One region of the Thioalkalicoccus limnaeus genome, then DNA from elsewhere that is predicted to be linked to it. Evidence: predicted binding sites of a transcription regulator. Region 1 holds the regulator's gene; the other holds the start of a gene.

Region 1 (3,411 bases):
AGCGACTCGATATCGCCGACCGTGCCCCCGATCTCGACCATCGCGATATCGGCCTCGTCGGCACCGAGCCGGATGCTCGCCTTGATCTCGTCGGTGATGTGCGGGATCACCTGCACGGTGCGACCGAGGTAGTCGCCGCGACGTTCCTTGCGAATCACGCTCTCGTAGATCTGACCGGTCGTGAAATTGTTGTTGCGGCCCATGCGGGTGCGCACGAACCGCTCATAGTGCCCCAGGTCCAGATCCGTCTCGGCCCCGTCGTCGGTCACGAAGACCTCGCCGTGCTGGAACGGGCTCATGGTCCCCGGGTCGACGTTGATGTAGGGGTCGAGCTTGATCAGGGTCACGCGCAGCCCGCGCGCCTCCAGCAAGGCGGCCAGCGAGGCCGACGCAATACCCTTGCCCAGCGACGAGACGACGCCGCCGGTGATGAAGATGAACTTGGTCGCCATAAGTGGGGGAGGACGAAGGATGGGACAGCCCCGTAACCCGTAAAGCTACCAAATCTGACGAGACGCCTCAATCCACTGTCGCCTCTCGGCCGCCCGAGCCGCCACCTCGCACAGGCCCGGGCGGTCGCTCCCGAACGCCCTTTCGCAGCATTGATACAGACTATTGGCCCCCTTCACAATCATCAGGGGCCTTCCTATAATCGTGGGAGTTTCGCCAACTTGCGGAGCTAACTCGCCGCGCCGCTCGGGTCGCGGTCTCACGACAAGACCCTCAACGACGATATCAATTGGAGAGAGTCAGAATCATGAAAAGGTTAGCAAAAGTGATGGGTATCGCGGCAATCGCCGGGGTCGCCACCTTCTCGATGACCTCGGCCCAGGCCTGGTGGGGCGGTCCGGGCTGGGGGCCAGGTTGGGGAGGACCCGGCTATGGCCGTGGCTACAACGACTGGTGGAACGACATGTTCGGCGACGGCTATGGCGACTTCAACATGAACTTCAGCGGCGGAGGCCGCGGCCTGGGTCGCGGCTATAACCGGTACCGCGATTGGTATGGCTATGGCCCCTACGGCTGGGGCGGACCCTACGGCTACGGCGCGCCCTATGGGTATGGCGCACCCTATGGCTGGGGCGGTGCCCCGCACTATGGTTGGGGCGCGCCGTTCGCGGCGCCTGCGGCCCCGGCAACGGATGAAGCCAAGTAGTCACTGAGCCCCGCGAGCTGTGACCGGGGTGCTGAGCCCTCGGTCACAGCCCACCGGGTCGCGATTCCCACCCGCTCTCTTTCCCACCCTGGCGAACCGGAGCCACCGGTCCCGGCTCCCCGCTCGCGGCGCGAGCTTCATATCGAAGCCCCCCGGGCAGCCACGGGACAGGTCCCGATGCATCGAGCCCCCAGACCCTCGGGTTCGTTGCGCTTTGATCTAATTGCCCGTCGCCCAGTTGGCTAGCCGGGTGGGACCAAACCATGCTGAGCTCATGGACTTGATTTGCTTGATCCAGGTCAAATAAGGATCCAAAATACCCCCAACAACGCGCGAGGGGGCCGCTTTGACTCAGCACAAGGTGATTTCATTCGAGACGATCCGGGTCGCCTGCCGGAACTGCAACCTCGCTACCCTGTGTCTACCGATGGGGCTCTGTCCCGAGGACGTCGAACGACTCGACGGCATCGTCAAACGCAGCCGCCCCCTCCACCGCGGCGATTATCTGTTTCGCAGCGGCGAGCGGTTCCGCTCTCTGTACGTCGTCAAGACCGGCTCCGTAAAGACCTATTCCCCGAGCGAGGAAGGCGGCGAACAGGTCTTGGGGTTCCACCTGCCCGGCGAGATCATCGGGCTCGACGCGATCGAAAAGGACTGCCACATCTGCTCGGCACGGGTGCTAGAGACCTCGGCGATCTGCGAGATCCCCTTTGCTCGGCTCGAGGAATTGACCTGCTGCATCCCGTCGCTGCAGCACCAGATGTTTCGCCTGCTGAGCAAGGAGATCGGCCATGACACCGACATGCTGCTGCTGCTCGGCAAACGCAATGCCGAGGAACGCCTAGCGGCCTTCTTGCTCAGTCTCTCCCGGCGGCTCCAGAAACGCGGGTTGTCGCCGTACGACTTCTACCTGAGCATGTCCCGCCACGAGATCGGGAATTACCTCGGCCTCGCCGTCGAGACGGTCAGCCGTCTCTTCACCCGCTTTCAGGACGAAGGCCTGCTGCACGTCGACCGCAAGCACGTCATGATTCGAGATATCAGCGGCTTGGAATCGATCGTCGGCCATCAGCCGCTGGAAGGGAATCAGCAACGGTCCTCTTGAGCCATCGAACACGGAAAGCCAGTTCATCCGTGCGGCTTTGGCCTCAACCCGTGCGACAGGGTCGACGCACGAGCGCAGAGGGTCGACGAGTCTCGCCGGCCAGTGCGCCCCGCCCTAACAGGTCTTTGCGCGGTTCGAAAATCAGGATCAGACCCTCGGCGATCTGCGCCACAGGCAGTGACCGCCGCTGGCCTTGTCGATCGCAGCGAGTTGTCGATCATGCGCGGCGAGTTCCGCATCGTTGGCCCGAACCACCGGCAAGCTCGGCCGGCCGACCGGTAACCGCGCCGGGGCACCGCGACGCTCCGCCCGTTGAACCGGCGACTCCTGCCCCGCCCCGCCAAAGAACAAACTGACCTGCCCGCCGGTCATCGCGAGATAGACGTCAGCGAGGATCTCCGCGTCGAGCAGGGCGCCGTGCCGATCCCGGTGCGAATTGTCGATGCCATAGCGCTTGCACAGCGCATCCAGGCTGTTGCGCTGACTCGGATGGAGGGTTCGCGCGAGGACCAGCGTGTCGGTCACCGAGCACAGTTCGGCGAGCGGGCGCGCATCGCCCCGCCACCGTTTAAGCTCGTGGTCGAGAAAACCCAGGTCGAACGAGGCGTTGTGGATGATCAGCTCGGCCCCTTCCAGATAGCCCAGCAGCTCATCGGCGATATCGCCGAAACGCGGCTTATCGCGCAGAAAGGCATCGGTGATGCCGTGAACGGACACCGCTCCGGCCTCGATCTCGCGATCCGGTTGCAGATACTGATGGAAGGTGCGACCCGTCGGACGGCGATCGACCAGTTCGACACACCCGATCTCGATGATCCGGTGACCCGCCGCCGGATCGAGGCCGGTGGTTTCGGTGTCCAAGACGATCTGCCGCACGATGGTGCCCTCAGCAGCCGGGATGAGACCAACTCAGATCAGAACCAGGTTGTCGCGATGGATCAATTCGGGCTCGACCAAGACCCCGAGGATGGCTTCGAACCGGGAACTCGGCTGGCCCTTGATGCGGGTCGTTTCCAGCGCGTCGTAGTTGATCAAACCACGCGCGATCTCGCGACCCTGCTCATCGACACAGGCCACGACCTCGCCGCGCTTGAAGCTACCATGGACGGCACGCACACCGACCGCGAGCAGGCTGGTGCCTTGCTCGCGC
Region 2 (3,411 bases), on a different contig from region 1:
CGCCGAAGACCTCCTTGAGTTTGAGCGCGATGTAGGCCAGCGAATAGGAGTCGTTGCACTGCCCGGCGTCGAGCAGGCGGGGAATGCCGCCGATGTCGCCGAGATCGAGCTTGTTGAAGCGATATTTGGCGCAGCCGGCGGTCAGGATCACCGCGTCCTGGGGCAGGGCCTGAGCGACGTCGGTGTAGTAGGAGCGCTGCTTGTGGCGCCCGTCGCAACCGCCCATGACAATGAAGCGCTTGATCGCGCCGGTCTTGACGGCCGCGACGACCTGCTCGGCCAGGGCCATCACCTGGGCGTGGGCGAAGCCGCCGACGATCTCGCCGCGTTCGAGCTCGGTCGGTGGTGCGCAGGTCTTGGCCAGCTCGATCAGCGCCGAGAAATCTTTCGCGCCGCCGGCAGGACGGTCGGCGATGTGTCGGGCGCCCGGCCAGCCGGCCTGGCCGGTCGTGAAGAGGCGGTCGCGATAGGCGTCCTTGACCGGTGTGATGCAGTTGGTGGTCATCAGGATGGGGCCGTTGAAGGCGGCGAACTCCTTGTCCTGCTGCCACCAGGCGTTGCCGTAGTTGCCGACGAAGTGCGGATATCTCTTGAAGGCCGGGTAGTAGTGCGCCGGCAGCATCTCGCTGTGCGTATAGACATCGACCCCGGTGCCCTGGGTCTGCTCGAGCAGCTCTGCGATGTCCTTCAGGTCGTGCCCGGAGATGAGAATCCCCGGGTTGCCGCGCACGCCGATGTTGACCTTGGTGATCTCGGGATGGCCGTAGGCACGGGTGTTGGCCTCGTCGAGCAGGGCCATGGCCGTGACGCCGACGGCACCGCACTCTTGCACCAGCGCGAGCAGCGCCTCGACGCTCAGGTCGCGCGTGGTGGCGGCCAGCGCCGCGATCATGAAGTCGTAGATGTCGGGCCTTTCGCAGCCGAGGATCGCGGCGTGGTCGGTGTAGGCCGCCATGCCCTTGAGCCCGTAGATCAGCAACTCGCGCAGCGAGCGGATGTCTTCATCGGCCTGCGCCAGCACGCCCACGACCATGCCCTTGGCGTCGTACTCGGCCGGCGTGCCGGTCCAGTTGACGGCGTCCAGATGGCTCGCGTAGCCGATCTGTGCCTTGAGCTCGTCGCGGCGCGCGATTGCGGCCTGGATCCGCGCCTCGAGCCGCGCGTCATCGAAATTGGCGTTGGTGATCGTGAGGAAGAGCGCCTCCGTGATGAAGCGTCCCGCGCCCTTGTCGGGCTGGCCGCGCTTGCCGGCCTGTTCGGCGACCACCGCGAACCCCTTGAGCAGATGGACCAGGAGATCCTGGAGGTGGGCGGTCCTGGAGTGCTTGCCGCAGATCCCCGTGGTGGTGCAACCGTACCCCTTGGATGCCTCTTCGCATTGGAAACAGAACATGCTCATCGGAAACTCGCTCATCGTTGGTCGGAGGAAGGACGTCGATGGCAACCAGCCTGCCAGCTTGTTCAACAAAGCGACTTGATTCGGGTCAAGGCGTCCGGGTCGGCACGGGGCCGTGAGACGGAGGAGCCGAGGGGCAAGGGTCGAGGATCTCGTTTCATCTCTGCTTCCTGAGACGGCTGGGCGCCGTGCTGTCTGGATGCCCGGGGCAATGACCGAGCGCCGCCCGCGTACGCTGGGTCAGAAAGTCGTGCGACAGGCGGCCTTCTGGTCGGGATCACCACCAGATCGTACACTCGTCCGCCCCGCTCATTGTGGTCCGCTGTTCCGGTTGCACTCCCCTCCAGCGCGTGCTCCGAGTGTCGATGAATGCGCGACGGCGGGTCGTTCGAGCTCCGAGGGGAAGTCAGGGTCGCAGCGCTTCACCCGACATCGCGTTGTTGCACGATGTCGGCCGTCACAAGGAGGTCGATGGCCACGATCGAGCACTTCACGGAGATAGGTGGGCTCGCCGCGATAACATTTACGTGATTCACGATCCGTCGCCGACCAGCAGCCTGAGGATCAGGAGGGTCGTCGGAACGGCGGTGCGGCCACCGATGTCGATGCCCCGATTCGAACGAGCTCGAGATCGAAGGTCAGGTCATGGCCGGCAAGGGGGTGGTTGCCGTCCATGATCACGTTCTCGTCGTCGAGGGCAACGACCGTGAAATTTGCGGTCTCCCCCTCGGGGCCCTGAGCCCGCAGCCGGGTACCGACTCGCAATTCGACCTCCACATCGATCATGTTGCGCGGCACCGTCAAGTTCATCGCCCCGTCGAGCTCGCCGAAGGCGTTCTCGCATGGGATGGTGATGGTTTTCCGCTCACCCTCGTGCATGCCGAGGATGGCTTCCTCGAAGTCCGCCAGCATCGTGCCTCGACCGATGGTGAATTCGAGCGGTTCTTGGTCGCGTGAGGAATCGAAGTGGGTTCCATCGGCCAAGGTGCCGCTGTAGTGGACTTTGACCGTATCACCGGGCTTGGCGGTTGCCATGACTCTTTCTCCGGTCATCGAAGTGTTCGACGGGATCCAGACCGGCTCCAGATGCGGGTGCGGTCTCCCCGCGGCCAGTCGACCCTGATGGTTCGTCCCGAAGGTGTTTGGGGCTTTCGTCGCGTATCTTCGAGGGTCTGCGATACGCCTGACTCCGAATTGGGTGCATAAGGAATCGAGTCGTCGAGGACCGTGGATCATCAGTGCCTCAGATCGGTAAGGTGCAGGTGCGGAGACGGGAACACAAGGCTTGCCCGAAAGAGCTCCGGGTCAGCGTCCGTCTATCGATTCGACGAGCGACCACCAAGCGCGAGGTTTCGGAGTGAAATCCCTGGTCCGGTTTGTAACTGCGCGGCCGCCCGGGCGAGGGTGAGGCGTCAGACCTCGAGTTCGGAGATACGGTGCCCCCGCCGATATCGAAAGGCTGACCTCCCGGTCAGCCGGTTTGCCGCTGAAAGAATCCCGTGGGGTCTCCGGTCTCCTCTGAAGATGATGGCAAACCCGCCGAGGGTTGTTTTTCGCTCTCGAAATCGACCGGGGCCTGCGTCATCTGTGGTAATTGAGTGTTTTAGTGGGGTATAGTTGAGGCCCGACTGGCACTCGGCGACTCTCGCTTCGATGCCTAGTTTCAACTTCGTGGAGATCAAGACCATGACCAAGAAGACCATGACTCCGGCTGGTGCATTGGTTGGCGTTGCCCTTGTCGGCAGCTTGGGTGCTCTTGGCGTCGCGCAAGCCGGCGAGAACCCGTTCGCGGTGCAGCCGCTCGGACCGAGTTACGTGCAACTGGCCGAGGGCCAGTGTGGTGAAGGCAAGTGTGGCGAGGGTAAATGCGGCGGCGGCCCGGACACCGAGGGTAAGTGCGGCGAGGGCAAATGCGGTGAAGGCAAGTGCGGCGGCGCCTCCTGATCGGTTCCCGATGATGGCCATGAGCCACCGCTGCGGCTCGGTTCATGGCGCCGGTCTCGGCCTGCGGCGGG

What was found. Region 1 encodes FNR, which switches genes on or off when oxygen is low (the NO sensors DNR and NnrR bind a similar motif). Its sites were predicted from a motif close to TTGATNTANATCAA; they were not measured.
Region 2: the regulator FNR is predicted to act here: its motif matches at 1,475-1,488, upstream of hcp (hydroxylamine reductase).

What each region holds. Positions count from the first base shown of each region.
Region 1 is NZ_JBDKXB010000001.1:108,183-111,593, reverse strand. Features, by position in the region: gene pyrG (CTP synthase) at 1-452, opposite strand, end outside; gene ABC977_RS00485 (sulfur globule family protein) at 758-1,156, shown strand; gene fnr (fumarate/nitrate reduction transcriptional regulator Fnr) at 1,503-2,261, shown strand; gene dnaQ (DNA polymerase III subunit epsilon) at 2,409-3,137, opposite strand; gene proB (glutamate 5-kinase) at 3,171-3,411, opposite strand, start outside.
Region 2 is NZ_JBDKXB010000004.1:244,813-248,223, forward strand. Features, by position in the region: gene hcp (hydroxylamine reductase) at 1-1,399, opposite strand, end outside; gene ABC977_RS05400 (FKBP-type peptidyl-prolyl cis-trans isomerase) at 1,961-2,431, opposite strand; gene ABC977_RS05405 (HvfA family oxazolone/thioamide-modified RiPP metallophore) at 3,083-3,340, shown strand; gene ABC977_RS05410 (HvfB family MNIO-type RiPP peptide maturase) at 3,354-3,411, shown strand, end outside.